DNA from 3 places in the Streptacidiphilus sp. EB129 genome. Region 1 is predicted to be linked to each of the others. Evidence: riboswitches for the same ligand, from Rfam matches in the RefSeq annotation. Region 1 holds a riboswitch; each other region holds the start of a gene.
What was found. Region 1 has a riboswitch for cobalamin ahead of ABH925_RS02620 (cobalamin biosynthesis protein). Riboswitches for the same ligand answer to the same signal wherever they lie in the genome.
Positions count from the first base shown of each region.

Region 1 (12,407 bases):
AGGTCGCCTTCGAGTTCGAGGTAGGTGGCGCGGAGCCGGTCCAGGGTGTCCTGGTCCGGCTCGGCCCACAGCTGCCGGTCGGCGGCCTCCAGCAGGCGCTCGGTGATGCCGCGCAGCGCCCAGGGGTTGGACTGGCGCATGAACTCCTGGTTGGTCGGGTCGAAGACGTACTCCGTCGCCAGCTTCTCGTACATCCAGTCGTCCACGACACCCGCCGTGGCGTCGTAGCCGAAGAGGTAGTCCACCGTGGCGGCCATCTCGAAGGCGCCCTTGTAGCCGTGGCGCCGCATCGCGGCCATCCAGCGGGGGTTGACCACGCGGGCGCGGAAGACGCGGTGCGTCTCCTCGCCCAGGGTGCGGGTCTTCACCTGGTCCGGGACGGCGCTGTCGCCCACATAGGCCTCCGGCGAGGTGCCGGTGAGGTGCCGCACCATGGCCACCATGCCACCGTGGTACTGGAAGTAGTCGTCCGCGTCGACCAGGTCGTGCTCGCGGGTGTCCACGTTCTTGGCGGCCACCGAGATCCGGCGGAACGCCTGCTCCATGTCCCCGCGCGCGGCCCGTCCGTCCAGGCCGCGGCCGTAGGCGTAGCCGCCCCAGACCGCGTAGACCTCGGCCAGGTCGGCGTCGGAGCGCCAGTTGCGGGCGTCGATCAGCGGCAGCAGCCCGGCCCCGTAGGCGCCGGGCTTGGAACCGAAGATGCGCGCGGTGGCGCGGCGCCGGTCGCCGTGCTCGGCGGTGTCCGCCTCGACGTGGGCGCGCACGTAGTTGGCGTCGGCCGGCTCGTCCAGCGCGGCGACCGCCTGGACCGCGTCGTCCAGCAGTGCCACCACGTGCGGGAAGGCGTCCCGGAAGAACCCGGAGATACGGACCGTCACATCCACGCGCGGACGCGCGAGTTCGTCCAGCGGCACGATCTCGAAGCCGGTCACCCGGCGGGAGGCGTCGTCCCAGACCGGGCGGCAGCCCAGCAGGGAGAGGATCTCCGCGATGTCGTCGCCCTGGGTGCGCATGCAGGAGGTGCCCCACACGGTCAGGCCGACCGAGCGCGGGTACTCGCCGTTGTCGGCCAGGTAGCGGGCCACCAGCGAGTCCGCCAGGGCCTGGCCGACCTCCCAGCTCAGCCGGGAGGGAATGGCCTTGGGGTCCACCGAGTAGAAGTTGCGCCCGGTCGGCAGCACGTTCACCAGCCCGCGGGTCGGCGACCCGGACGGCCCGGCCGGGACGTAACCGCCGCGCAGCGCCCGCAGGATGTGCGTCAGCTCGTCCGTGGTACGGGCCAGCCGCGGCACCACCTCCTCCGCCGCGAACTCCAGCACCGCCACCGCGTCCGGCAGTGGGCGGCCCAGCACCTCGGCCACCAGCGGACCGGCGGCGGTGACCGCCCAGTCCTCGCGCTCCATGCCCTCGGCCAGCCGTCGGCACAGCTGCTCCAGCAGGTCCACGGCGTCCGAGCCGGTCCGGGCCGGGCCCTCCACCAGTGCGGTCAGCTCCTTGGACACCGGCACCGAGGCGCCCGGCTCGGCCAGCAGTTCCTTCTCCACCAGCCCGAACTCCCGGGCCAGCGCCGACCGCAGGCCCGGCAGGGCGTCCGCCTGCCCGCCCCACACCTGGGCCGAGCGCAGCACCGCCAGCACCAGGTTGACCCGCGCCTCGCCGACCGGGCCGCCGCCCAGGATGTGCAGGCCGTCGCGGATCTGCACGTCCTTGATCTCGCAGAGGTAGCCGTCGATGTGCATGACGAACTCGTCGAAGGCGTTCTCGTCCGGCTGGTCCTCGACATGCAGGTCGTGGTGCAGTTCGGCGGCCTTCACCAGGGTCCAGATCTGCGCCCGCACCGCCGGGGCCTTGACCGGGTCCAGGTCCTTGACCAGCGCGTACTCGTCCAGCAGCTGTTCCAGCTTGGCCAGGTCGCCGTAGGTGTCGGCGCGCGCCATCGGCGGCACCAGGTGGTCCACGATGGTGGCGTGGCCGCGCCGCTTGGCCTGGGTGCCCTCGCCGGGGTCGTTCACGATGAACGGGTAGACCAGCGGCAGTTCGCCCAGCACCGCGTCCGGGGCGCAGCCTGCCGACAGGCCCAGGCCCTTGCCGGGCAGCCACTCCATCGTCCCGTGCTTGCCCAGGTGGACCACCGCGTCCGCGCCCCAGGACTGCTCCAGCCAGCGGTAGGCGGCCAGGTAGTGGTGCGAGGGCGGCAGGTCGGGGTCGTGGTAGATGGCGATCGGGTTCTCGCCGAAGCCGCGCGGCGGCTGGATCATCAGCATCACGTTGCCGAAGGCCAGCGCGGCGAGCACGATGTCGTCGCCGTCCACGTACAGCGAGCCGGGTGCCTCGCCCCAGTGCCGGACGATGCCCTCGCGCAACTCGGGCTCCAGGGCGGCGAACCAGCGCTGGTAGTCGGCCAGCGGGACCCGGGCGGGCGCGGCCCGCAACTGCTCCTCGGTCAGCCACTCGACGTCGTGGCCACCGGCGGCGATCAGTCGATGAATCAGTTCGTCCCCGCCGGACGGGTACTCGGTCACCCCGTAGCCCGCCTCGCGCAGCGAGTCCAGCAGCCGGACCGCGGAGGCCGGGGTGTCCAGGCCCACCGCGTTGCCGACCCGCGAGTGCTTGGTCGGGTAGGCGGTGAAGACCACCGCGATCTTCTTCTCGGCGTTGGGCTTGTGGGCCAGCGCGGCATGCCGCAGCGCGATCCCGGCCACCCGCCCGGCCCGCTCCGGGTCGGCGACGTAGACCGGGATGCCGTCCGCGCCCAGCTCCTTGAACGAGAACGGGACGGTGACCAGGCGGCCGTCGAACTCCGGGATGGCGACCTGCATGGCCGCGTCCATCGGCGACAGCGCCGCGTCCGACTCCTGCCAGGCGGCCCGGCTGGAGGTCAGGCACAGCCCCTGCAGCACCGGTACGTCCAGCTCGGCCAGCGCCCCGATGTCCCAGGCCTCCTCGGCGCCGCCGGCGCCGGCGTCGGCCGCCACGGTGCCGCCGGAGGCCAGCACCGTGGCCACCAACGCGTCGCAACGCCCCAGCAGCTCGTAGAGCCCGGCGTCGGCGCCGCGCAGCGAGCCGCAGAAGACCGGCACGGCGTTGCCGCCGCGCGCCTCGACCGCCTCGCACAGGGTGTCCACGAAGCCGGTGTTCCCGGAGAGTTCGTGGGCCCGGTAGAAGAGCACGCCCACGGTCGGGCGTCCTGGCACCGAGGCCCGCTCGCCGCGCACCCCGTACTGCGGCATCGACTCGGGCGGGGCGAAGCCCTCGCCGGTCAGCAGCACGGTGTCGGAGAGGAACCGGGCCAGCTCGGCGAGGTTCGCCGATCCGCCCTCGACCAGGTACGTCAGCGCCTCGGCGACCACCCCGGCCGGTACCGAGGACAGCCCCATCAGTTCCGCGTCCGGCACCGACTCGCCGCCGAGCAGCACGGTCGGCAGGCCGGAGCCGGCGATCTGCGCCAGCCCGTCCTCCCAGGCGCGGCGGCCGCCCAGCAGGCGCACGACGACCACGTCCGCGCCGTCCAGCAGGGCGCTCAGCTCCGCGCCGACGCCGACCCGGGTCGGGTTGCCGATCCGGTAGGCGGGGCCGGCCGCGCGGGCGGCGAGCAGGTCGGTGTCGGCGGTGGACAGCAGCAGCACCGTCGCCGCCCGACCGGGTTCCGGGGACGCCTGATCCAGCCCGGTTTGCTGCGAGTTCACGCTGAGTCGGCCTTTCGAAGGAGCGTACGAGGGGAGTTGGTGCAGGTCGCCAGGGGTCATGGCGCACCCGGGGGGACGAAGGGCAGGCCGTCCGGGACGCCGCCCTCGATCAGCCGCAGCAGCGCATCGGTGTCGGCATGCTGCTCGATCAGGTCGCCCAGGCGGTCCAGGCGTTCCTCCCGGGCGGCGGCGAAGCAGGTGTCCGGAGCGGGCCGGAAGTCGCGTCCGGCCAGCTCGGCGACCTCGCGCAGGAAGGCGCGGCGGAAGCCGTCGTTCTCCAGCGCGCCGTGCCAGGTGGTGCCCCAGACCGACCCGTTGCGGCAGCCCTCCAGGCCGCGCCCCAGGTCGTCGGTGAGGAACGGGTCGCCGCCCTCGACGGTGGTCACCCCGTGGTGGATCTCGTACCCGGCCACGGTCTCGCCGTAGGCCCGGCCGACCGGACGGGCCAGGGTCTTGGCCACCGCGAACTCCACCCGGGTCGGCAGCAGGCCCAGCCCGTCGACCGCGCCCGCGCCGGACTCCACCTGGTCCACGATGGTCCGGCCCAGCATCTGGTAGCCGCCGCAGACGCCCAGCACCGGCAGGCCCCGGGCGGCCCGCTCGGCCAGCGCCCGCTCCAGGCCGCGCTCGCGCAGCCAGGCCAGGTCGGCCACGGTGGCCCGGGTGCCGGGGAGCACCACGAGGTCGGCGTCGGCCAGCTCCTCGGCGCGGGTCGCCCAGCGCACCAGCACGCCCGGCTCCTGCGCCAGCGCGTCGATGTCGGTGAAGTTGGACAGCCGGGGCAGCCGGACCACCGACACCCGCAGCACCTCGCCGCCGTGCGCGGCTCCGCTGGGCGCGCGGTCCACCATCCCGGCCAGGTCCAGCGAGTCCTCGGCGTCCAGCCACAGGCCCTGCAGCATCGGCAGCACGCCGAGCGAGGGACGGTGCGTCAGCCGCTCCAGCATGTCCAGACCCGGCTGCAGCAGCCGCACGTCGCCGCGGAACTTGTTGACGATCCATCCGGCCAGGTGCCGCTGGTCCTGGGTGGACAGCAGCGCCAGCGTCCCGTACATGGACGCGAACACCCCGCCCCGGTCGATGTCGCCGACGACCACGACCGGCAGCGAGGCGGCGGTGGCCAGGCCCATGTTGGCGATGTCGCGGTCGCGCAGGTTGATCTCGGCGGGGGAGCCGGCGCCCTCGCAGACCACCACGTCGTAGCGGTCGCGCAGATCCGCCAGGCAGTCCAGTGCGATGCGCAGCAGCGCGGGCTTGCGCTCGCGGTAGTCCAGTGCGCCCACCTCGGCCACCGGCTGCCCCAGCACCACGACCTGGCTACGCCCGTCGGCGCCCGGCTTGAGCAGCACCGGGTTCATCGCCGCCTCGGGCTCCACCCCGGCGGCGGCCGCCTGCATCGCCTGGGCCCGGCCGATCTCGGCGCCGTCGGCGGTGACGAAGGAGTTCAGCGACATGTTCTGCGCCTTGAACGGCGCGACCTTCACCCCCTGCCGCGCCAGCCAGCGGCAGATCCCCGCCGTGACCACGCTCTTGCCCGCGTCCGAGGTGGTCCCCGCGACCAGCAGTGCCCCGTTCATCCCTGCTCCCTCCCAGCCCACGACGCCGCACCCGCCCGTACCGCAGCCGCGCCCGCTGTGGCCAGGACGGCCAGCAGGCCGACCCGGCGGGACAGCATGCAGGCGCGTTCGATGTCCCCGGTCCGCACCGGCCGCGCCTCCGCGCCCAGCACCGCGCGGTGCTGCACTTGCTCGCCGTACCGCAGCGTCCCGCCGAGGCGGACGCCCAGCGCCCCGGCGAAGGCTGCCTCGGCCTGGCCAGCGTTGGGGCTGGGGTGGGTGCCCGCGTCCCGGCGCCACACCCGCCAGGCGTCGCCGCGCCGTCCGGGCCCCGCCGCGGCGACGGTCAGCAGCGCGGTCAGCCGCGCCCCCGGCCAGCCCGCGACGTCGTCCAGCCGCGCCGAGGCCCAGCCGAAGCGCAGGTAGCGGGGCGAGCGATGGCCCACCATCGCGTCCAGGGTGTTCACCGCACGGAACGCCAGCAGCCCCGGCGTGCCCGCGACCGCGCCCCAGACCAGGGCGTTCACCACCGCGTCGGCGGTGTTCTCGGCCACCGACTCGACCACCGCGCGGGCGACCTGCTGCTCTGTCAGCTCACGCGGGTCCCGCCCGCACAGGTACGGCAGCCGTTGCCGCGCCGCCGCCAGGTCGCCGGACTCCAGCGCGGCACCGATGGTCCGCGCCTCGCGGACCAGCGACGCGCCGCCCAGGACGGTCCAGGTCGCCGCCCCGGCCAGCAGCGCCCGGCCGGGACCGGAACCGCGCAGCGCCCGGTCGGCGGCCAGCGCCGCCCCGGCCACGGTGCCGACGCAGAGCGCGGTGAACACCGTCCCGGCCGCGCGCCGGTCCCGCCACAGCCGCCGTTCCAACGCGCCGGCGGCCCGGCCGAAGCCGGCCACCGGATGTCCGCGCCGGGGGTCGCCGAAGGCGGCGTCGGCCGCGTAACCGGCGGCGAGGCCCAGAGCGATCGTCGGTGCGATCGTCGCCCGCACGGCGGTCAGCGGGGCGACTGCGCGGAGCGGGGAACGGCACCGGTCGACGGTGGTGGCGGCAGGGCAGCGCGCATGGCGTGGATGTCCTCACTCAGGGTCCGCGCCCTGGATCGACGAACCGGGGGCGAGAGTCTCCTGGCTTCCGGATCGACACGCTTCCGGGCCTTCCCGCAGCGGGTTGCCCCGCCGCCGTGGCCGTCGTTCGAAAGCGCTCCCCGGTGACAGTGGCGGGACCGCGCCGGACTCAGGGCGAACCCTTGCACCGGCTTCCTCTGCATGCCTCCGTTTGGCCATGCGATCCCACCACGCCGCCCGACCGACCGTCAACACGCACACCTGAGCGGTCGGTCACACGGCACAGCCGCACGTCAGGCGGCGGTGTCGCCGCTCTGCGGGCCGCTCGGCGGGAGCTGCTTCTGCTGCGGTGCGCGCACGATCCGCAGCAGCTCCACGCTGCCCTGCGCGACGGGACCGGGGACCGGCAGATCGCGTGCCATCTGACTGCGCACCACCTGGTCGGCGGGGCTGGTGGGCGGACTCAGGAAGTGGTCCTCGAACCAGGACATGCCCAGAATCACGACCAGTCCCAGTGGAGCCACGAGCAGGCAGAGCAGGACAGACATGGGCACCCCAAAGAGTCGAGTGCTGCGGTCTTCCGGTCACCCCCGGACTCAAGCCTGTGACACCGGCCGTCGATCCGCATCTCGGGGCGCACTCGTACGCCTACCCTCTGTCAGCCGTCCGCGCGCAACCCTTGCGCCGTACGGGTGAGGGTGCACGCCGCGTCCCGGCGTGCACCCCGGCGTGCCCTCTCGGCGGCCCGCCATGCCCCCGGGAACCGCCAGGCCCCGGGGACGGTCAGTGCCGTCCGGAGACCACGTCCGCGACCCGGGCGATGGGGGAGGTGGTGGCGCGCCCGCCGCGCTCCTGGCGGTCCGCCGCGTGGTACGCGGCGTACATGCCGTGCACGCCGATCCAGCGCAGCGGCTCCGGCTCCCAGCGGCGCACCTGGTGGCCCACCCAGGGCAGCCCGGTCAGCGCCGTGTCGCCGCCGGAGACGCCGTCCCGGCCGCCGGTCCCCTGCAACGCCAGATCCCGGAGCACCAGATCCCGTAGCGTCCTGGCGGCCAGGTTGGTGGTGGTGACGCCGCTGCCGACGTAGCCGCCGGCCAGGCCCAGGCCGGTGGCCCGGTCCAGCTCCACGGTGGAGCACCAGTCCCTGGGCACGCCCAGCACGCCCGACCAGGCGTGGTCGATCCGGGCCTCGCGGGCGGCCGGGAAGAAGTCGACCAGGATCGCCCGCAGCTGGTCCACGGTCCGCTGCGCGGTCAGGCCGTCGTTGTCGGTCCGGGAGCCGAAGCGGTACGGCACGCCGCGCCCGCCCAGCGCGATCCGGTCGTCCGCGGTGCGCTGCGCGTACATGTAGGCGTGGGCCATGTCGCCCAGGGTCTCCCGGCCGGCCCAGCCGGCCTGCTCCCAGAACGAGGCCGGCAGCGGCTCGGTGACCACCATCGACGAGTTCATCGGCAGCCAGGACCGCCGCTCGCCGCGCAGCGCCGAGGTGAAGCCCTCGGTGGCCCGCAGCACGAACCGCGCCGACACCGTCCCGCGCGCGGTCACCGCCCGGGCCGGGGCGCCGGAACCGCCGGGGACGATCTCGGTCACCGTGGTGCCCTCGTGGATGGTCACGCCCATGGCCTCGACCACCCGGGCCAGGCCCAGTACCAGCTTGGCGGGCTGGATCCGCGCCCCGTGCGGGGTCCAGCTGCCGCCGAGCGCGCCCGCCACGTCGATCCGGGCCGCCACCTTCCCGGCGTCCAGCAGTTCCACCTCGGTCTCGCCGAAGGCGTGCTCGCCGTCCACGTAACCGCGCAGCCGTCCGAGCTGCGCCGGGGTACGGGCCACCTCCAGCACCCCGCCCTTGACCACGTCCGCGTCGATGCCCTCGGCCTCGCAGACCGCGATGACCTCGTCCACGGCCGCGTTCATGGCCTGCTGCATCGCGACCGCCCCGGCCTTCCCGTGGCGGCGGGCGAACACGCCGCGCCCGGCGAAGCCGTTGTAGAGCCAGCCGCCGTTGCGCCCGGAGGCCCCGTACCCGCAGAACCGCTGCTCCAGAACGGTGATCCGCAGCCCCGGATCGGCCTTCTTGAGGTAGTACGCGGTCCACAGCCCGGTGTAGCCGCCGCCGACCACGACCACGTCGGCCTCGGCCGAGCCGTCGAGGGCGGGCCGGGGCTCGGGCAGCCCGATCGCCGAGTACCAGAACGAGACCCCGCCGTTGGCGGCTGGGAGGGACGGGGAGGACGTGGCCGTGGTGCCCACGGGAGACCTGCTTCCGGACCGGGAATGGTGCCCGGCACGCTACCCACGGCCCCGACCAGCGGCAATGCGCACAGTGTCAGGACTGGGTCGCGGAGTCGGACAGTCCGTCGGATGGCCGCGCACCGCTGGCGTGCGGTACCCGCCGGTACTGGGATGGAGCACAGCGGACGGGGTAGGCCGTTCCGTGGGACCGGGCGCCGCCCGGGACGGTACGGCCGGTGGACCGGACGGCCCGCGGGACCTGACACGGGGAGCGAGCGACATGCGTTGGGGAAGAGCAGCGGTCCTGGTCGCCGCCTCCGCCGTCGGAGCGGGCGCCGCCGCGCTGATCGTCGGGCGGGTGGTCTCCGACCTCTCGGTGCGCCCCAGGGGGGTGGCCCCGGCCGCGGCGGACGGCCTGCGCGTCCACTCCGTCGCCGCCGGGCAGGTGGAGCTGACCCGTGCCTGGGAGACCCAGCGGCCCGGCCGCTACGCCCTGGAGTGGCCCGGCGGCCGGGCCGTGGTGGGCGAGGTGCTGCAGACCGACCCGCAGAGCGTCTACCGGCGGCTGGAGAGCACCGAGGGCGCCACGCTGACCGTCGGCACCGCGGTCCGGATCACCCCGCAGGTCTACCGAGGCGACCCGCGAAGCGCGCTGGGGCTGGATTTCACCGAGGCCCGCGTACGCGGCGAGCTGGGCCCGATGCCGGCCTGGTACCTGCCCGGCGTACGCGACCTGGTCGTCATCGCGGTGCACGGCCCGGGCGGGGACCGGCAGCAGACCCTGCCGCTGCTGCCGCTGCTGAGCTCGCTCAAGGTGCCGGTGCTGGTGGTGACCTACCGCAACGACGAGGGCGCGCCGCGCTCGCCGGACGGCCTCGGCCACTTCGGCGAGACCGAGTGGCGGGACGTGGAGGCCGCGATCCGGCTGGCCGTGGACGGCGGCGCGACCCGGGTGCTGCTCTACGGCTGGTCCGTCGGCGCCACCATGGTGCTGCAGGCGGCGGCCCGGTCGGCCTGGCGCGAGACGGTCCGCGGCCTGGTGCTGGACTCGCCGGTGCTCGACTGGCAGAGCACGGTACGCCGCCAGGCCACCCGGCGCGGGGTGCCCACCGCGCTGGCCGAGCTCGGCGCCCGCGCCGCCGAGGGCCGCTCGCAGGTGGACCCCGCCGGAATCGACCGGCTGGCGCTCGGCGACGACCTCGACGTGCCGGTGCTGCTGCTGCACGGCACCGACGACACCGTCGCGCCGGTCGCCGCGTCCCGCCGACTCGCCCGGCGCCGTGAGGATCTGGTGCTCTACCAGGAATTCCCCGAGGCCGAGCACGAGGCGCTGTGGAACACCGACCCGGCTCGGTACGAAGAAGTGCTGAACCGGTTCCTCACCCCCCTCCTGTGACCCATCCGTCACCAATCCGGGACCCCGGCGACGCCGCCGCACCTGAGGATGTGACAACTGCCCTGCGGACGGGGAAGACTGCACGGCGTGACGTCCCGGAATTCGCGCGACCGTACCGGCCGACCCGAGATTTCTGGCCGACCCGAACGAAACGGCCAACCCGACACAGCGGGCCGACCGCAGGGCGGCACCGCGAGGGTGACCCGGCTGCCCTCGGCCGCGCGCACCCCGCAGGCCCGGCCTGCGACACCCCCTGCCCGCACCTCCCCACCCATGCGCTCCGGCGCGCAGAACCGCCGCACGCCACCGGCTGGACTGCCCGGACCCGCCCAACTCTCCCCGCTCGCCCGGCGACTGCTCGCCGACGCGGTGCGGATCGCCCGCTGGGCCGGCGAACTGCCCAACGTCGACCGGCGCGGTGACCTGCTCACCGACGATCTGGTCGCGGCCGGCCGGGCCCTGGCGATGACCCCGGCTCAGGCGATGGCCGCCTGGGAACGCGCCCGGCTCGCCGGACTGGTCGAGCTGCGCGGCAGCGGGGCCGGCCCGGGCTGGCGGCTGCACGCCTGGGAGCACGACGACGAGGCCGTGCTGCGCGGCTGGGCCGCGCTCTTCGACGCCTGGACGCTGCTCGTCCCGGTGCCGGACCGGGCGCTCACCGCGCTGGCCGGACTGGCCGTCGACCACGCCCCCCAGCTGCTGTCCTTCCTGCACCTGGTGCACGACCCGGTGCCGCTGACCGAACTGCTGGAACTGCTGCGCCGCGGCCTGGAGGAGCAGTGGCACGGCGGCGTGCACCCGGCCCTGGGCGCACCGGTCCCGCACGCGGCCTGGGCGATCTCGGCGGTGCGCGGCGACACCGCGCTGTCGCTGACGCTGACCCCGGGCCCGGCCGAGGCAGGCGCGGTGCTGGAGTGGATGCTGGACGGCTTCGCCGCGGTCGGCGCGCTGGTCCGCCGCGAGCAGCCGCAGGACGGCTACTGCGCGGAGCTCACCCCGCTGGGGCACTGGGCGGTCCGGGCCAAGCTGGAGGAGATCTGCACGGTCGCGCAGACCGCGGCCGGGCACATCGAGCAGTCGGCGCTGGAACTGCTGACCGCCTGCGCCCGCTACACCCCGGGACCGGCCCGCGCCGAGTACCGGGCCTGGCTGGCCGCCCGGCAGACCGACCGCGCGGTCGCCGACCTGCTGGGCGTGGCCCGGGGCGAGGACGCCCTGCTGCGCGGCTTGGCCTTCGAGGCGCTGCGGGTCGCCGGGCACCCGGCCGAACCCGCCGTCAGGGACTGCACGGAGGAGCCGCTGCTGCGCCCGTACGCGCTGCTGTGGCTCGCCGAGCAGAACGACGAGGGGGTGCTGCCCTCGGACGTCCTGGACCGGGACGACGCCGCCTGGCTCTGGGTGGACACCGGCGCGGCGGTGCTCGCGCACGGCGACACGGCCATGCTGGTGCGCCACGTCCAGGGCGCGGCGGACGGTGACCCCGTCCGCCTGTTCGCCCTCGCACGGAAGATCGGCCACCCCCGGGCGGGGCAGGTGCTGGCCGCGGTGGCCTCGGCGCATCCCGACCCCGGGGTCGCCCGGGCCGCGAGGCGCAGTGCGTTCAGCGTGCACGAGGGTGGGGGCTGAGCGGGGCGGACCGTTGCGGGGCGGGGGCTCTGTGGCCGGTGCACCTGGAAGGTGGGCTTGTCGCGCAGTTCCCCGCGCCCCCAGGCGTGTGGTGGGTTGCTGTGCTGCTGTCGGTCCGCCTTTGACGAGCCATCAGCTCCTGGGCCGCTGGCATAGGGTGGGCCGCCCGGTTTGGGGCGATTGCGGCATGGGTTCCACGCCCACAGACTGAGGTCCTGTACGGACCGGTGGAGCCCGTGCCGCTTTTGCGTGCGCCCGGGTGGCGTCTCGGCGGTTGCTAGTACGGTGTGGGGCAGCGGTCGAGGCCTGGAGGCGGACATGACAGACGAGAGCGGGATCAGCACGGCCGCCGAGGCGGTCGCGGACCCCCGGATCCAGGCCTTCGGCGTGCTGCTCACCACCGCCAACCGGCTGGAGCGCCTGCTCGGGTCGGTCATGGAGCGGGAGAGCGGGCTCAGCCACGCCATGTTCGAGGTGCTGCTGCTGCTCGCCGCCAAGCCGGAGGGGGCGCCGATGGGGGACCTGTCCCGGCGGCTGGTGCTGACCAGCGGCGGGGCGACCCGGTTGATCGACCGCATGATCGAGGCCGGCCTGGTCGCCCGCGCACGCTCCCGCGAGGACAAGCGGGTGCAGGTGGTCACCCTCACCGACGAGGGTGCCGCACGGCTGGTCGAGGCCGCCGGGCGGCACACCCGCGAGGTGGAGCGCCACGTCTTCGCCGTGCTCACCCCGGACCGGGCCGACGCGATGATCGAGTCCCTCGACCAGCTCGGCCGCCACGCCGCCGAAGCCCTGCCCCCGCTGGGCTGACCACGCCGACCCGGCGCGACGCGCGGTCCGCTCA
Region 1 is NZ_JBGCCS010000002.1:77,125-89,531, reverse strand. It holds gene cobN (cobaltochelatase subunit CobN) at 1-3,617, opposite strand, end outside; gene ABH925_RS02625 (cobyric acid synthase) at 3,743-5,263, opposite strand; gene ABH925_RS02620 (cobalamin biosynthesis protein) at 5,260-6,234, opposite strand; cobalamin riboswitch at 6,363-6,508, opposite strand; gene ABH925_RS02615 (hypothetical protein) at 6,603-6,863, opposite strand; gene ABH925_RS02610 (NAD(P)/FAD-dependent oxidoreductase) at 7,093-8,559, opposite strand; gene ABH925_RS02605 (alpha/beta fold hydrolase) at 8,822-9,937, shown strand; gene ABH925_RS02600 (hypothetical protein) at 10,211-11,563, shown strand; gene ABH925_RS02595 (MarR family winged helix-turn-helix transcriptional regulator) at 11,882-12,373, shown strand; gene ABH925_RS02590 (Lrp/AsnC family transcriptional regulator) at 12,405-12,407, opposite strand, start outside.

Region 2 (5,285 bases), on a different contig from region 1:
GCACAGGAACCCCGGCTGCTGCTGCTCGACGAGCCGACCTCCGCCCTGGACATCGGCCACCAGCAGCAGGTCCTGGACCTGGTCGACGAACTGCGGCACGCCCAGGGCCTGACCGTCGTCACCACACTCCACGACCTGACCACCGCCGGCCAGTACGCCGACCGGCTGGTCCTGCTCGACGCCGGGCGGGTCGGCGCGAGCGGCGCGGCGCCGGAGGTGCTCACTGCAGCGCTGATCTCCCAGGTCTACTCCGCACGCGTGCAGGTCACTTCCGACGATCGCGGCCGGCCCGTGGTCACCCCGCTGCGCGGGCCGGAGCACAACGCCGGAGCGAGCTAGAGCGGGACGGGGCCCGTACCGCGCGGTGGGCCCGGCCGCGGCACGGGCCGTCATCCGTGACTGTCCGTCAGCATGCCATCAGGGGCTACTCGGTGACAGCGGGTGCGGGGGCGGGTGCGGCGCCGTTGCTGAGGTCCTTCTGCCAGCGGTCCTCGACGTTGCCGAAGCGCCAGAAGGCGTAGGCGATGATCCAGGTCGCGGCGAAGAGGATGGCGATGGCGAAGCCGGCCTGGTTGATGTTGAAGTTGGCCATGAAGTCCCAGAAGGGTCCGCTCAGGTGCAGTTCGCTGGTCATCACGCCCAGGGCTTCGACGGTGCCGATGAGGAAGGCGGCGGCGATGGACAGGCCGGTGATCACGAGGTTGTAGTAGACCTTGCGCACGGGGCGGGCGAAGGCCCAGCCGTAGGCGAAGTTCATGAAGCAGCCGTCGAGGGTGTCGAACAGGATCATGCCGCCGGAGAAGAGCAGCGGCAGCGCGAGGACGGCGTAGAAGGGCAGTCCGGAGGTGGCGGCGTAGGCGGTGGCGGCCAGCAGGACGACCTCGGTGGCGGTGTCGAAGCCGATGCCGAAGACCATGCCGACGAAGAACAGCTGCCAGGTGTGGTTGATGGAGCGCATGAAGCGGCCGAAGAAGCGCCACATCAGCCCGCGGGCCTGGAGCTGGCGCTCCAGCTCCTCCTCGTCGAAGGTGCCGCGGCGCATGCTGCGGAAGACCTTGAAGATGCCGATCAGCACGACCAGGTTCAGGGCGGCGATCAGGTAGAGGAACCCGGCCGAGGTGAGCGTGCCGAGCATGCCGCCCACGGTCTCGTAGGTGGAGTTGGGGTCGACCATAGCGCCGAAGACGGCCTTGGCGGCGAAGGTGATGCCCACCCCGACCGCGACCACCACCGCGGAGTGGCCCAGCGCGAAGAAGAAGCCGCTGGCCAGCGGGCGCTTGCCGTCCGCCATCAGCTTGCGGGTGGAGTTGTCGATGGCGGAGATGTGGTCCGCGTCGAAGGCGTGCCGCGCGCCCAGGGTCCAGGCGGTGACCGCCACGCCGAGCCCGACGCCCAGCCCGTTGTAGTGGAAGTGGTGGGGCATGACGGTGAAGATGAAGATGCCCCAGCCGAAGCCGTTCAGGGCCAGGATGACCAGGGTCATCAGGCCCAGTCTTCCCCACTCGGCCGGATGCAGCGCATTGGCGATCGAACGGAATCTGGTGGTCAGGGCTGACACTGAGCATCCTCCTCGGGACGCTCGCAGGTGCCGCGGGCCCGGCCGGACCACGGGGGGCCGGGATGGGAGGATCCGCCTTCCTGCGAGGCTGGGCTTCCGTGGATGCGGCGACAGGCGACCGGACTCGTCCCCCTGAGGGGGCTTCACCGTTGCGGGACAGTGCCGGATTCTCACCGGGCTTCGCTGTGGCTGCACCACCCCGACCATCGGCGGGGCCGTCCCAGGCTAGGGGGACCCGCACGGTGCCTACAAGCCTGCGCATCTGACAAGGTGTCGAAGTAGCGTGCGACGGTGATCACACGCCTCTTGCGCCTCATGGGCGGGCCCACCAGCCCTCGAACCACGGGTACCTCGCCACGTGAACGAGAGCCGGGGTGCGGCGGGGTAGCGTCGCGGTCATGGCCGCTCCCTCCCACTTCGACGCCCCGCGCCCCGGGGGCACGCAGGGCGTCGAACAGAAGGCCGACCTTGGGCCGTTCTTCAGCACGGAGCGGTACGATCCCGCGCACCCGCCGACCGATCCCTGGCGGAGCATGCAGGAGATTCTGGACGACCCGCGGGTGCTGGACGACCGCGTGGCCGGGGTGCGGGCCTCCCTCGCCGCAGGGGGCGGGCTTGCGCCGGAGGCTGTGGAACTGAGGGTTGCCGCATCGGTGACCCAGCTGGGACTCGCGGCCAGGTTGGCCTCGCCCCTGCTGGCCGCGGCTGTGCTCGACCACCGCGTGCCCGCCCTGACGCTGCGGGAGCTGTTCTGGCAGCCGCGGCTCGGCGGCGCCTTCCCGTTGTCCCTGCCGTTGCCGTTGTCGCTGCCGCACTCCGCCCCGGGGGCGCGGGCCAGGGACACGGACGTGGCGGACGCACTCGGAGCGGTCCTCATCGACGGCATGACAGCCGCTCTCGAAGGAGCCGTCGCGCGCTTTGGCGTCTCCCGCCGCATCGCTCGCGGCAACACCGCCTCGGCCCTCGCGGGCGCGGCCCGGGTGCTCGGCACCGCTCGCCGGGACCGTGGGGCTCGCGCACGGGAACTGGTCGACGCGCTGCTGACCTGCCCCACCCTCGACGGGAGCGGTCACCACCTCGACGACGGTGGCTTCCGCCGCCGCAGTTGCTGCCTGATCTACCGCGCCGCGCCCGACCGCAAGGGACAGCTCTGCGGCGACTGCGTCCTGCAGCGGTAGCGGCACCGCACGGATCGTCCCGGATCCCGGCCCGCTCGGCTGACATCGCGCGCGACGACGCCGCCGGTCAGAAGAGCGTCGGTGGGCCGGTGGGCAGCGGCTCGGGCAGCGGTTCGAGAGCGGGGACGAGCTGTCTGACATCGTCGTGGAAGCGCCGGGCGAGAGTGAGGGCCTCCTCGTTGTCTGGGGTGTGGATGAACACGGTGGGGGAGCGGCCCTCGTGCAGCCAGTCGGCGACCGTGCGCGTCCAGTGGCGCCAGCCCTCCGCAGTGGGCTGCGCGTCGTCCCGGCCGATGTAGCGGACGACCGGATGCGCGGTGAGCGCCCTGGACCTGCGCGGCAGGCGGGGCTTCTTCTCCCACGCCTCCCGTCCCGCCGCGCTGGTCGGCGGGGCGGCGAACAGATCGGTCGTGTCGAAGGTCGTCCACTCGGCGCCGACGTCGTCCAGAACCCGTTCCAACCGCTGCTCCCAGCGCGGGTCCTCGAAGAATGCGGGGTGACGGACCTCGACGGTGCAGCGGAGCCCGCGCGGCGCCCGGTGCAGGAACGCGGCCAGCGTGCCGAGGTCCGAGGGGCCGAAGGACGCGGGCAGCTGGACCCACAGGGCGTGCACGCGCGGGCCGAGCGGCTCGATCACGTCGAGGAAGGCGCGCAGCAGGCCGTCGCCGTCGGCCAGGCGCCGCTCGTGGGTGATCTGCTTGGGAAGCTTGAGGAGCAGCCGGAAGTCCGGTGCGGTCTGCTCGGCCCAGGAGCTGACGGTGGCGGCGGACGGCGTCGCGTAGAAGGTCGTGTTGCCCTCGACCGCGTTGCACCAGCTTGCGTAGGCCCGCAGGCGTTCCCGGGGCGCGAGCGGGTGGGGCAGCAGGCGGCCTTGCCAGGACGCGTGCGTCCACATCGCACATCCGACGTGCAGCTTCATGTCCCCGAGCGTAGCAACCAATGGTTGCGTGTGGTGCGAGAGGGGTCTACAGTTATGTGCAACCAAAGGTTGCGAGATGGCGGAGGAGTGAGATGGAGTACGGCAGCATCGAGCGGGAGATGCAGGTCGCAGCCACGCCCGAGGTGGTCTACGAGGTCATCAGTACACCCGAACATCTGCGGGAGTGGTGGCCGGACGAGGCGGAGTTCGCGTCGGTGCCCGGCGGCACGGGAGTCATCGCGTTCGGCGACAGGTCCACGCCGGAGGCGCAGGTCTCACCCATCACGGTGGTGGAGGCCGATCCGCCCCGGCGGTTCTCGTTCCGGTGGGTGTACGACGAGCATGTGGCCGCGACGCCGGACAACTCGTTCCTGGTGACCTTCGAGCTGGTCCCGTCTGGGGTGGGCACGCTGCTGCGTTTCACCGAGACGGGGTTCCGGGAGCAGGGCTGGGAGGCGGCCGTGCTTGAGGAGCAGTACCGCGACCACGTCAACGGTTGGGACTACTTCCTGCCCCGCCTCGTCACCTACGTGGCGCGGCTGGTGTCGACGCCATGAGCGTCGCCATTGACGACGAGCTCTGGTCGGCGGTGGGGGACCCCATCCGGCGGCGGATGCTCGACCTGTTGCTGAGCGACGGCGGCGGCACGGCCACCACGCTGAGTGAGCAGCTGCCGGTCACGCGGCAGGGGGTCGCCAAACACCTCGGCGTACTCGACCGGGTCGGACTGGTCCACGTCACGCCGTCCGGACGCGAGCGCCGCTACGAGGTGGACGAGGCCCAGCTCGCCCGCGCGGTCGCGCAGCTGTCGTCGGTCGGCGCCACCTGGGACGCCCGGCTGCGTCGCATCCAGCGGATCGCCGAGGCAATCCAGCGCAGCCAGGAGGGCTGACCCGCACGAACGAACGTCGCCACATCCGTGGCGGCCGCAGTTGATCCCTGCCCGCACGCGGGCGGGTGCACGAGAGGGAGGTAGTCGCAATGGTGGACATCCTGCACAGGATCGGCGTCACGTCGTCTCCGGACGAGGTCTACGGGGCCCTGACCACGGTCGGGGGCCTGGCGAGCTGGTGGACCGAGGACACCGACGGCGACGGCGCTGTCGGGGGAGTGCTCCGGTTCCGCTTCGTGGCCGGCGGCTTCGACATGAAGGTCCTGGAGACCCGGCCCGCCGAACTCGTGCTCTGGGAGGTCGTCGACGGCCCCGAGGAGTGGATCGGCACGCAGGTCCGCTTCGAGCTCAAGCAGGAGGACGGCTTCACGATCGTGCTGTTCCGGCACGAGGGCTGGAAGGAGCCGGTGGAGTTCATGTACCACTGCAGCACCAAGTGGGCGACCTTCCTGATGAGCCTCAAGAGGCTGCTGGAAACCGGCAGGGGCGAGCCCGCGCCGGACGACGTCAAGATCAGCAACTGGCACTGACGGTTCTGATCGTCACCGAGCGGTTCGGCCGCGGTTCGGCCTCGGTGGGGCCGCGGCCGGCACGGATGGCCGGGTGGACCGGGCGGGCGGATGCTGGGGGTATGAACGAGTACTCCAGCAACACGATCACGGTGCGGGAGGCCGGGCCGGACGCGCCCTGTCGCCTTGCCGCGGAGGTGTGTGATCATCCCGGTCACGCGGTTGCCCC
Region 2 is NZ_JBGCCS010000024.1:24,054-29,338, forward strand. It holds gene ABH925_RS25815 (ABC transporter ATP-binding protein) at 1-339, shown strand, start outside; gene ABH925_RS25820 (HoxN/HupN/NixA family nickel/cobalt transporter) at 425-1,483, opposite strand; adenosylcobalamin (AdoCbl) riboswitch at 1,621-1,767, opposite strand; gene ABH925_RS25825 ((2Fe-2S)-binding protein) at 1,957-2,736, shown strand; gene ABH925_RS25830 (DUF72 domain-containing protein) at 2,804-3,655, opposite strand; gene ABH925_RS25835 (SRPBCC family protein) at 3,748-4,212, shown strand; gene ABH925_RS25840 (ArsR/SmtB family transcription factor) at 4,209-4,547, shown strand; gene ABH925_RS25845 (SRPBCC domain-containing protein) at 4,637-5,077, shown strand; gene ABH925_RS25850 (hypothetical protein) at 5,179-5,285, shown strand, end outside.
Region 2: it holds a riboswitch for cobalamin, as region 1 does, so the genes downstream of both, ABH925_RS25820 (HoxN/HupN/NixA family nickel/cobalt transporter) here and ABH925_RS02620 (cobalamin biosynthesis protein) in region 1, are expected to answer to the same signal.

Region 3 (12,407 bases), on a different contig from region 1:
TGGAGGTATACGTGCAGAGCCGTTCGGTGAACAGGAAGCTCAAGCCGAACACGCGTCTGCTCATCATGCTCTGAAATCGGCCGCGCCGTCCTGTCGGTGCCGCCTGCCTGCGCATCCCACTCCTCGCACATGCCCTCGTTGTCCGGGCCGACTGGCGCGACCGTGATGGCCCGACCGTGAGGGCCGACCGTGAGGGCCGACCCGGCACCTGCATGGATCGAAGGCCTGTCAAGTGTCTTATCTGCTAGACCAGAGCGGCTGAACGGTTCATAGATACCAGGCAATGACGCTGTTATGGGCAGCATCTGCGACCCATGATGAGGACGGCGAGGTGGCCGGTCCACAATCCTGGTCCGTCACGCTGCAGGGTGACGGCATCCACGTTCCCCTCACCCCCGCATGCGTGCTGACGGCGGCGTACATCCGCAGGGCAGCCGACCCGGTGACGCGGCGGGCAGCCCGGCCACCACCCGGACGGCGTCGGCCGGCTCTCCACCACGCAGTGACGGAAGACGATCCCCGGACGCCGCATCCCAGGAGCGCTGCCGGGCCGCGTTCGTCGCCTCGGAATCAACAAGGGAGAAGTCGATGGAAGAGAGAACTCTGCGGCGCTTCGCCATGGGTAGGGCGCTGGTCATGGGCGCCGTCCTGGCCCTGGCGGTGCCCGGCGTCGCGTACGCCAACACCGTGGGCGTGACCGTGAAGAGCCCCGGCGCCACCCTCGGCCCCACCACCACCTTCTCCGAGATATCGACCCACGCGGACTGCGGCAGCGGGCTCATCTCCGGTGGTGGCATCGAGCAGGCCATCGGCACCGGTTCGGCGTCCCCCGGCAACCATGTGATGGGCACCGAGCCCAGCTCGGACGGCTCCACCGAGTACACCGGCTCGACCGGCGTCGTGGGCACCGACAATACCCACTGGCTCGGCATCGGCGGCAGCGGCGGCGCGGTGAACAGCTCGTTCTCGTCGACCCCGTACGCGGTGTGCTTCACCAGCAACCTGATCGACCACACCCAGACCGTCATGAACAAGGCCGCCGGACCGACCGCCGCGGCCACGCCGGTCGCGGTCACGGCAACCTGTCCGGCCAACACCGTCCTGCTCGGCGGCGGCGCCCGCACCACCCCGGCCAGCGTCGGCAGCCTCAAGCCGATCGCGAGTTTCCCCACCTTCAACAACTCCGCGCACGACTACGGCCTGAAGGCCGCGGCCGACGGTGAGACCAACCCCGACTCCTGGACGGCGGTCGGCTGGAACGGCGGAGGCGGCGGCACCAGCAACGAGACCTACGCCTACGCGATCTGCAGCGGCAGCGGCATCAACGTCAGCGGCGTGACGATGAAGGTCCACTACACCGAGGTGAGCACCTCGTCCTCGGCGGGCGCCAACACGGTCGTGACGGTCGGTTGCGGCACGGACGGCAACCTGGTCAGTGGCGGCGCGGCGACCAGCGGCGGCAGTGTGACGACCACGGACTTCACCGGCCCGGGCTCGGGCGGCGACCACCTCAACGGCAGCTTCCCCAGCGACTCCGGCGGCAACCCGGTCAGCGACGGCACCACCACGGCCTCGTACTGGACCGCCGACGCCCACGCGGGCGGCGCCGGCTCCAGCAACACCTACGCGGACGTCTGGGCGCTCTGCGCCGACGACGGCGTCTGACCGACCGGCCTCTGATCCATCGGTCAATGCCGATCCGCAGGCGGGCCCGGCCCGCCTGCGGATCACCCGTCCCCCACCCCGGTTTCCAGCAGGACCGGAGAAAAGTGCCCATTCCCATGAACGACAGCACCCCGACCTCCGGTCGGACCATGTTCAGATCCACGATGATGTCGCTGGCCGCCACCACCGGCCTGGTCGCCGCCGCGATCGTGCCCCTCACCGCGGCCGCCGCCACGGCCAGTGCGGCTACCGCGCCCTGCGGCGCGGGCGGTGTCCTCACCACCTCGCCGCAGCCCACCTGCAGCTACAACTCCGTTGGTACGGACACCTTCACGGTCCCGGACGGTGTGACCGAGGTGACCGTCGACCTGTTCGGCGCCGAGGGTGGCAGCGCGGCGGGCTACATCGATCCCCATCCGGCGATCAGCGGAGCGCCCGGCGGCCTCGGCGGTGAGACCCGCGCGACCCTGCCGGTGACCCCGGGCCAGACCCTCCAGCTCACCCTGGGCGCGGCCGGCATCCCCGGCTCGTCCCGGCACGGTGAGTTCGCCCGTCCCGGCGGCACCGGCCACGGGCGGGGCGGTGGTGGCGCGCACGGCGGCGGCGGTTCGGGCGGAGGCGGCTCAGACGTGCGGGTCGGCGCATTCGACGGCTCCGACCGCGTCCTGGTGGCCGGCGGCGGTGGCGGCGCCGGCAACGGCGGCTCCGAGCTCCAGGGCGGCGCCGGTGGCGGAGAGGTGGGCCAGGACGGCGGCCAGAGCGACGGCCCGCCGGGGTCCGGCGTGGCCGGCGGCGGTGCCGGCCAGACCGTGGCCGGTCACGGCAGCCCCAACACCCTGTACGGCGGACCCGGCACCCCCGGCATCGACCTCGACCCCATCACCGGCGAGCCCGATCCCGGCAGTGGCGGCACGGGCGGCAACGGCGGTGCGGGCGGACCCGGTGGCGGGGGTGGCGGTGGCGGCTGGCACGGCGGTGGCGGCGGCTCCGGCGGCGGCAACCCGGGCTACTTCCCGGGCGCGGGCGGTGGCGGCGGCAGCAGCTACGCCGAGCCCTCGGCGACCGCCGTCTCGCTGCTGCAGGGCGTCAACCACGGCAACGGCAAGGCCGTTGTGTCGTTCCAGTACGGCACTTCGGTCTCCCTCACCGCGGACACCAGCACCCCGCTGTTCGGACACTCCGTCACCGTGACCGCGACCGTGGCCCCGGCCAACCCGGCCGAGGGCACCCCGACGGGGTCGGTCACCTTCGCGGACGGGACGACGACGCCGGCGACCGTGCCGCTGATCGGCGGCCGGGCGAGCTTCACCACCAGCAAGTTCCAGCCGGGGGAGCACGCCATCACCGCCACCTACAGCGGTGACCCGAGCTTTGCCGCGAGCAGTGTGGCGCAGCCCACCGATGTGACCGTCGGATTCAGCGCACCGTGCGTCACGGAGCACCACGGCAGGCTGACGGTGGCCTCCGGCCAGTCGCTGTGCATAGCCCCCGGCGGTGAGCAGGACGGGCCGGTCACGGTGAAGCCGGGCGGTGCCCTGGCCGTCTCCGGCGCCCGGATCAACGGCCCGGCCTCCGCCAACGGCGCGGCCGCGCTCACCATCTGCCGGTCGACCCTGTCCGGCCCGCTCGGCGTCAACGGGACCACCGGCTTCGTCCAGATCGGATCCGACCAGGACGACACGACGGGTTGCGCCGGCAACACCGTCGAGGCCCCGGTGAGCCTGAACGGCAACACCGGCGGCATGGAGGTCTCCGGCAACACGCTGAATGCGCCGGTGGCCGTCACCGACAACAGCGGCAGCGGCCTGCTGCCCGACCAGACCGTCCCGGAGTTCCAGGACAACCAGGTCGGCGGACCCCTGAGCTGCGAAGGCAACGCACCGACGCTGTCGCAGACGGGCACCACGGCGGACGGGCCGACGTCCGGACAATGCGGGGTATGACGACCGGGCTGATCCCCGGCGCCGACGGAACCCACATCCGGGCTGGGCGGCGGGGGTCAGTGCAGGGTGCGCAGCGCCTGCGGTGAGAACGGGGTCAGCTCGGTGGTGCGGCCGTTGACGACCTTGGCGGCCCAGGAGGGGTCGGCGAGCAGCGCGCGTCCGACCGCGACGAGGTCGAACTCGTCCCGCTCAAGGCGGTCCAGGAGGTCGTCGATGCCGGATACGGCGGCCGACTGGCCCTGGAAGGAGCTGATGAACTCGTTGTCCAGGCCCACCGAGCCGACCGTGATGGCCGGCTTGCCGGAGAGCTTCTTGGCCCAGCCCGCGAGGTTGAGGTCGGAGCCGTCGAACTCGGGCAGCCAGTAGCGGCGGGTGGAGGCGTGGAAGGCGTCCGCGCCGGCGTCGGAGAGCTGGGCGAGCAGGGCTTCGAGTTCCTCGGGCGTCTCGGCGATCCGGGCGTCGTAGTTGTTCGTCTTCCACTGGGACAGCCGGAAGATCACCGGGAACTCGGGGGAGACCGCCTCGCGTACGGCGGCGACGATCTCGGCGGCGAAGCGGGCACGGGAGGCGAGGCTGCCGCCGTAGGCGTCGGTGCGGCGGTTGGTGCCCGACCAGAGGAACTGGTCGATGAGGTAGCCGTGGGCGCCGTGCAGCTCGACTCCGTCGAAGCCGAGACGTTCGGCGTCGGCGGCGGCCGCCGCGAAGGCGCGGATGACGTCGTCCAGGTCGGCCTGGGTCATGGCGCGGCCGCTGGTGGGCGCGGTGCCGTCCAGGGCGAGACCTGACGGACCGACGGCCGACGCCTCCGGGAAGGACGTGGCGTCGGCGGTGCGGGTCATACCCACGTGCCAGAGCTGCGGCACGATCGTGCCGCCCGCCTGGTGGACCGCCTCGGCGACCCGGGCCCACCCGGTGAGCGCGTCCTCTCCGTGGAAGTGCGGCACCCGGTCGCTCTGTCCCGCCGAGGGATGGCCGACATAGGTGCCCTCGGTGATGATCAGGCCCACTCCACCCGCCGCACGACGGGCGTAGTACGCGGCCACGTCCTCGCCGGGCACTCCGCCGGGCGAGAACTGACGGGTCATCGGTGCCATCGCGATCCGGTTCGGCACGGTGAGCCCGCCCAGGGTGAACGGACGGGACAGCGTCTGGGCCGCGCGGGTTGTCACGGAAGATCTCCTGAGTCAGCTGAGCGATGGGCGCGGACCGAGCCCGGAACAGTACGTCCGCCCTGGGTAACCATCCGACCGGCGGATCTCATTCCGCCGGTGGCCGGAGAGGGAAAGGTCACAGCCGTCGGCACTCCTGAACTGCGAGGGGACTGCTCTAGCATCCAGCTATGACGGTCCTGCCTGACGACGGGCTCTCGCTCGCTGCCGAATTCCCGGATGCCACCCACACGCAATGGCAGAGCCTTGTGGAGGGGGTGCTGCGCAAGTCGGGCAAGGACGTGTCCGGCGCAGCCGCAGAGCAGGTGTTGGCGACGGCGCTGGAGGACGGCCTCGTCGTCGCTCCGCTGTACACCGCCCGGGACACCGCACCCGCCGCCGGGTACCCCGGATTCCCGCCGTATGTCCGGGGCGGCAGGCCTGCCGCCGCCGGCTGGGATGTTCGTCAGCGGCATGAGCGGCCCGATCCCGAACACGCCAACGCGGCGGTGCTCTCCGATCTGGAGAACGGCGTCACGTCCCTGTGGCTGGCGGTGGGCGGACCGGGGTTGCCGGTCGCCGGGCTGGCCCGGGCCCTGGACGGGGTCTACCTCGATCTGGCGCCGGTCGTCCTGGACGCGGGCGCCGAGACCGGCGCGGCCGCGCGGGAACTGCTGCGGCTCTACGAGGAGCGAGGCGTCCCGCGCGACGCCGCTCGCGGGAACCTCGGCGCCGACCCGCTGGGGTACGAGGCCAGGACCGGCGACCCGGTGGCACCGGAGGAGGCCGTGGAACTGGCCCGGCGCTGTGCGCGGGACTATCCGGGGGTGCGCGCGCTGACCGTGGACGCGCTGCCCTACCACGAGGCCGGTGCGTCGGCGGCCGAGGAACTCGGTTGCTCGCTGGCCACCGGCGTCGCCTATCTGCGCCTGCTGACGGAGGCCGGGCTGCCGGTGGACGCGGCCTGCCGGCAGCTGGAGTTCCGCTACGCGGCCACCGCGGACCAGTTCCTGACCGTGGCGAAGCTGCGGGCGGCGCGGCGCCTCTGGTCCCGGGTGGTCGACGTGTGCGGAGCCGGTGCCACGGGTGCGGGGGCGCAGGTGCAGCACGCGGTGACCTCGCCGGTGATGATGACGCGCCGCGACCCGTACGTGAACATGCTGCGCACCACGATCGCCTGCCTGGCCGCCGGGGTGGGCGGGGCCGACGCGGTGACCGTGCTGCCCTTCGATCACGAGCTGGGGCTGCCGGACGCGTTCGCCCGTCGGATCGCGCGGAACACCTCGTCCATCCTGCTGGAGGAGTCGCATCTGGGCCGGGTCGCGGACCCGGCCGGCGGCTCCTGGTACGTGGAGCGGCTGACCGACGAACTCGCGCACGCCGCATGGTCGTTCTTCCAGGAGCTGGAGCGCGCGGGCGGCCAGCGGGCGGCCCTGCGCTCCGGGCTGGTCGGTGACCGGATCGCGGCCACCTGGGCGGAGCGCGGAACGAAACTCGCCCGCCGCAGCGAGCCGATCACCGGCGTCAGCGAGTTCCCGAACCTCGCCGAGAAGCCGGTCGTGCGGGAGCCGGTCCCGGAGCACCCCGGCCGGCCGTTGCGCCGGACTTCGGGCAACGCCCAGGGCCTGCCGCAGGTGCGTCGCGACGAGGCGTACGAGGCGCTGCGCGCCCGTTCCGACGCCCGGCTGGCGGCCACCGGCACCCGGCCCAGGGTCTTCCTCGCCGTGCTGGGCCCGGCGGCGGCGCACACCGCGCGGGCGGCGTTCGCAGCGAACCTGTTCCAGGCCGGAGGCGTCGAACCCGTGGACGACCAGCAGTACGACCCGGTGTCGGTGGACGCGGACGCCGTGGCCGAGGCGTTCGCCCGCAGCGGTGCCGAGATCGCCTGCCTCTGCTCCAGCGACGCGCTGTACGAGGAACAGGCCGAGTCCGTCGCCGCGGCGCTGAAGTCCGCAGGCGCGGCACGGGTGTTCCTCGCGGGACGGCCCGGCCGGCACGAAGGCGTCGACGCCCATGTCTTCGCCGGCTGCGACGCACCCGCAGTCCTCTCCTCCGTCCTCGACCTCATCGGAGCCCCGGCGTGATGCAGATTCCCGACTTCTCGCAGGTCGACCTGGGCACGGGTGCCCCGGCCGGGACCGCCGCGGAGCAGTGGAGCGCGGCGGTGAAGGAGGCGACCGGGAGCAGCGGCGGCGACCTGCTCTGGGAGACCCCCGAGGGCATCTCCGTCAAGCCGCTCTACACCGGCCAGGACCTGGGCGAGCTGGACTTCCTCGGCACCTACCCGGGTGTCGCGCCGTACCTGCGCGGGCCCTACCCGACGATGTACGTCAACCAGCCGTGGACGATCCGCCAGTACGCCGGGTTCTCCACCGCCGAGGAGTCCAACGCCTTCTACCGCCGCAACCTCGCGGCCGGGCAGAAGGGCCTGTCGGTCGCCTTCGACCTGCCCACCCACCGCGGCTACGACAGCGACCACCCGCGGGTCACCGGTGACGTCGGGATGGCCGGCGTCGCCATCGACTCCATCTACGACATGCGCCAGCTGTTCGACGGCATCCCGCTGGACCGGATGACGGTGTCGATGACCATGAACGGCGCCGTGCTGCCCGTCCTCGCCCTCTACATCGTGGCGGCCGAGGAGCAGGGGGTGCCGCCCGAGAAGCTGGCCGGGACCATCCAGAACGACATCCTCAAGGAGTTCATGGTCCGCAACACCTACATCTATCCGCCGAAGCCCTCGATGCGGATCATCTCCGACATCTTCGCGTACACCTCGCAGAAGATGCCGCGCTACAACTCCATCTCCATCTCCGGCTACCACATCCAGGAGGCCGGAGCCACCGCCGACCTGGAGCTGGCGTACACCCTCGCCGACGGCGTGGAGTACCTGCGGGCCGGGCAGGCCGTGGGCCTGGACGTGGACACGTTCGCGCCCCGCCTCTCGTTCTTCTGGGCGATCGGGATGAACTTCTTCATGGAGATCGCCAAGATGCGGGCGGCCCGGCTGCTGTGGGCCAAGCTGGTCCGGGAGTTCGAGCCGAAGAACGCCAAGTCGCTGTCGCTGCGCACCCATTCGCAGACCTCCGGCTGGTCGCTGACCGCACAGGACGTCTTCAACAACGTCACCCGCACCTGCGTCGAGGCCATGGCCGCCACCCAGGGCCACACCCAGTCACTGCACACCAACGCCCTGGACGAGGCGCTGGCGCTGCCCACCGACTTCTCCGCGCGGATCGCCCGCAACACCCAGCTGCTGCTCCAGCAGGAGTCGGGGACCTGCCGGGTGATCGACCCCTGGGGCGGCAGCGCCTACGTCGAGCGGCTCACCTACGACCTGGCCCGGCGCGCCTGGCAGCACATCCAGGAGGTGGAGGCGGCCGGCGGCATGGCGCAGGCCATCGACGCCGGTATCCCCAAGCTGCGGGTGGAGGAGGCCGCGGCCCGTACCCAGGCCCGGATCGACTCGGGCCGGCAGCCGGTGATCGGCGTCAACAAGTACCGGGTCGAGACCGACGAGCAGATCGACGTGCGCCAGGTCGACAACTCCTCGGTCCGCGCCCAGCAGATCGCCAAGCTGCGGCGGCTGCGCGAGGAGCGCGACGAGGCGGCCTGCCAGGACTCGCTGCGGGCGCTGACCGCCGCCGCCGAACGCGGCTCCAACTCCAACTCCAACTCCGGCTCCGGCCTGGACGGCAACCTGCTGGCGCTGGCGGTCAACGCGGCCCGCGCCAAGGCGACCGTCGGCGAGATCTCCGACGCCCTGGAGAAGGTCTACGGGCGGCACGCGGGCCAGATCCGTACCATCTCCGGCGTGTACCGCAACGAGGCAGGGGAGTCCGGCTCCGTGACCCGGACCCGCGCCCTGGTCGACGCGTTCGAGGAGGCGGAGGGACGCCGCCCGCGCATCCTGGTCGCCAAGATGGGCCAGGACGGGCACGACCGCGGCCAGAAGGTGATCGCCACCGCCTTCGCTGACCTCGGCTTCGACGTGGACGTCGGCCCGCTGTTCCAGACCCCGGCCGAGGTGGCCCGGCAGGCGGTCGAGGCGGATGTGCACATCGTCGGCGTCTCCTCGCTGGCTGCCGGACACCTCACCCTGGTGCCCGCGCTGCGCGAGGAACTGGCCGCCGAGGGCCGGGAGGACATCATGATCGTCGTCGGCGGGGTCATCCCGCCGCAGGACATCCCGGCGCTGCACGAGGCCGGTGCGGCGGCGGTCTTCCCGCCCGGCACGGTGATCCCGGACGCGGCCCACGACCTGGTCCGCCGGCTCGGTGCCGCACTGGGCCACGCCGAGCTGTAGCCGCGGATGCGCATCGATCTCGACGCCTACGCCAAGGGCGTGCTGGACGGGAAGCGGGCGTACGTGGCCCGGGCCATCACGCTGGTCGAGTCCACCCGCGCCGACCACCGGGCCCTGGCCCAGCGGCTGCTGACCGGGTTGCTGCCGCACTCCGGCCGGGCTCGGCGGATCGGCATCAGCGGGGTGCCGGGTGTGGGGAAGTCCACCTTCATCGACGCCTTCGGCACCATGCTCACCGGCCTGGGCCACCGGGTCGCGGTGCTCGCCGTCGACCCCTCGTCCACCCGCACCGGCGGCTCCATCCTCGGCGACAAGACCCGGATGGAACGCCTGTCCGTCGACCCCGCCGCCTTCATCCGGCCCTCGCCCAGTGCCGGGACGCTGGGCGGGGTCACCAGGGCCACCCGCGAGTCCATGGTGGTGATGGAGGCCGCGGGCTACGACGTGGTGCTGGTGGAGACCGTCGGTGTCGGCCAGTCGGAGACCGCCGTCGCCGACATGGTCGACTCCTTCCTGCTGCTCACCCTCGCCCGCACCGGCGACCAGCTCCAGGGCATCAAGAAGGGCGTCCTGGAACTGGCCGACGTCATCGCCGTCAACAAGGCGGACGGCCCGCACGAGCGCGACGCCCGCAGCGCGGCCCGCGAACTCGCGGGCGCCCTGCGGCTGATGCACCCCGTCGACGCGGCCTGGACCCCGCCCGTCCTCAGCTGCAGCGCCCGCGACTCCGCCGGACTCGACACCGTCTGGGACCGGCTCGAACAGCATCGCGCCCTGCTGGACGCCGGCGGCCGACTCGCCGCCAAGCGCCGCGACCAGCAGGTCGACTGGGCCTGGGCCATGGTCCGCGACGAACTCCTGAACCGGCTGCACACCCACGCCGCCGTGCGCGGACTCGCCGCCGAAGTCGAAGACCGGGTCCGCAGCGGGGAAATGATGGCTTCCCTTGCGGCGGAACGCATTCTGGAGGCTTTCGACCGCACCGGGCCCTGACACCGTTCCGGCGGGCGGCGGGCGGCGGGCGGCGGGCGGCGGGGGCGGGCGGCAGGGCGGGCCGGGTGCGCTGGTCAGGGCGTGCTAGCCTGCGACGGCCGGATTCGAGCGCCATGGGGCGTGCGGATACCGGCAGCGCGTCAGGAGCGAAGTCGGTGACGCCCGCACGGCGGGTCATTCCGACGCTGTCCCGCAACTGTGACGGTCCCCACGGGGATCCCAGCCAGGTCGACTCCCCGCGCAGACGACATCAACCTCGTGGGAAGGCTGATCCGTCCCGGTCCGCGCGTGCACCCGCATGCCCACAGGCCGGCGCGATCACCTGCCTTCCTCCCTGACGGAGAAAGCGGCCACCATGCGCGCTCGGCAACGGCACGACCGGCGAGGACCAGCGGTCCGGAGCCTGACAGCGGTAACCACGGCCCTGGCGGTCGCAGCCGTCCTCGCAGGCTGTGGTTCCAACGGCTCCAGTGGTTCCAGCGGCTCGACCGCCGGCAGCTCCTCGGCCTCCGCTTCCTCCCCCGCCACGGCGTCGTTCCCGGTGACGGTCGCCGCGGCCAACGGCCAGGTCACCGTGAAGACCGAGCCCAAGCGCATCGTCTCGCTCTCCCCGACCGCCACCGAGGACCTCTACGCGGTGGGCGCGGGCAAGCAGGTCGTCGCGGTCGACTCCTCCTCGAACTACCCCTCCGGCGTCCCGGTCACCAGCCTCAGCGGCCTGACGCCGAACCTCGAGGCGATCATCAAGTACTCGCCCGACCTGGTCGTCGCCTCGGCCGACTCCGGCGGCCTGGTGGCGGGGCTCACCAAGGTGGGCGTGCCGGTGCTGATCGAGCCCGCCGCCGCGCAGCTGAACGACGCCTACCAGCAGATCGAGCAGCTGGGCACGGCAACCGGCCACAGCTCGCAGGCCCAGTCGACCGTGGCGACCATGAAGTCCGAGATCGCCGCCGACGTGAAGCTGGCCGGCACCGGGCACAAGGGCCTGAGCTACTTCTGGGAGGTGAGTGCGAACCCGTACTACTCGGCCACCTCCACGACCTTCATCGGGCAGGTCGTCTCCCTCTTCGGTCTCAAGAACATCGCCGACGCCGCGGACAAGGCCTCGGACGGCGGGTACCCCGAGCTGTCCCAGGAGTACATCGTCACCGCGAAGCCGCAGTTGCTCCTCCTCGCGGACAACAGCGCCGCGGACGGCGGGCAGTCCCCGTCCGTCGTGGCCGCGCGTCCCGGCTGGTCCGGCATCCCGGCGGTGAAGACCGGTCAGATCGTGGGCCTGAACGACGACATCGCCTCCCGCTGGGGACCGCGTCTGCCGCAGCTGGTCGCACAGATCGCGCAGGCACTGCAGAAGGCACCCACCTCGTGAGGCCCGGCCAGGCGGACCCGGCCGCATGAGCGCGTCCCGCCGCACCGTCCGCGCCTACGGCACCGCGGTGGCCTTCCTGGCCGCCGCGGTGCTGGTCAGCGCGCTGGTCGGGGCGGCGGACCTCAATCCCTGGGCCACGGTCGCCGCACTGCTGGACCGGCTTCCCTTCATCGACCTGCATGCGGGCCTGGGGCCGTTGGACCGCGCGGTGCTGTTCCAGATCCGCATGCCCCGCATCGTGCTCGGCGCGCTGGTGGGCGGCCTGCTCTCGCTCGCGGGCGCGGGCTACCAGGGGGTGTTCCGCAACCCCCTGGTGGACTCCGGACTGCTCGGCGCCTCGGCCGGCGCGGGCCTGGGCGCGACGGTCGCGATCGTCTACCTGGGCGGCATCGGGCCGGAGGCGGTGCCGGTTGCAGCCTTCGTCGGCTCCCTCGCCGGAGTGGCGGTCGCCTACGCGGCGGGCGCGGCCGGCGGGCCCGGCACGGCGACGCTGCTGCTGGCCGGCCTGGCCACCGGAATGTTCCTGACCGCGATTCAGACCCTGGTGCTCCAGCGCTCAACCCAGGACATCCAGCAGGTCTACTCCTGGCTGCTCGGGTCACTGGCCACCGCGGACTGGCACCAGGTCGTCGAGATCCTCCCCTACGCGGGGGTCAGCACGCTGATCGTGCTGGTCCACGGCCGACACCTGGACGTGCTCTCGGTCGGCGACGAGGAGGCCCGCACCCTCGGCATGAGCCCCGGCCGGGTCCGGCTCCTGGTCGTGGCCGCCTGCGCGCTGGCCGCGGCCACCGCCGTCGCCGTCAGCGGCCTGATCGGCTTTGTTGGCATCATCGTGCCGCACGCGGTACGGCGGCTGGCCGGATCCTCCTACCGCGTGGTGCTGCCGCTGGCCATGCTCTTCGGAGCCGGATTCCTGGTCCTGGCCGACACCCTGGCACGCACCGTGCTGGCCCCCGGCGAGCTGCCGATCGGCGTGGTCA
Region 3 is NZ_JBGCCS010000024.1:11,127-23,533, forward strand. It holds gene ABH925_RS25770 (VWA domain-containing protein) at 1-74, shown strand, start outside; gene ABH925_RS25775 (hypothetical protein) at 589-1,665, shown strand; gene ABH925_RS25780 (Ig-like domain-containing protein) at 1,815-3,608, shown strand; gene ABH925_RS25785 (NADH:flavin oxidoreductase) at 3,665-4,777, opposite strand; gene ABH925_RS25790 (methylmalonyl-CoA mutase family protein) at 4,948-6,840, shown strand; gene scpA (methylmalonyl-CoA mutase) at 6,840-9,062, shown strand; gene meaB (methylmalonyl Co-A mutase-associated GTPase MeaB) at 9,069-10,055, shown strand; cobalamin riboswitch at 10,154-10,310, shown strand; gene ABH925_RS25805 (ABC transporter substrate-binding protein) at 10,597-11,424, shown strand; gene ABH925_RS25810 (FecCD family ABC transporter permease) at 11,450-12,407, shown strand, end outside.
Region 3: it holds a riboswitch for cobalamin, as region 1 does, so the genes downstream of both, ABH925_RS25805 (ABC transporter substrate-binding protein) here and ABH925_RS02620 (cobalamin biosynthesis protein) in region 1, are expected to answer to the same signal.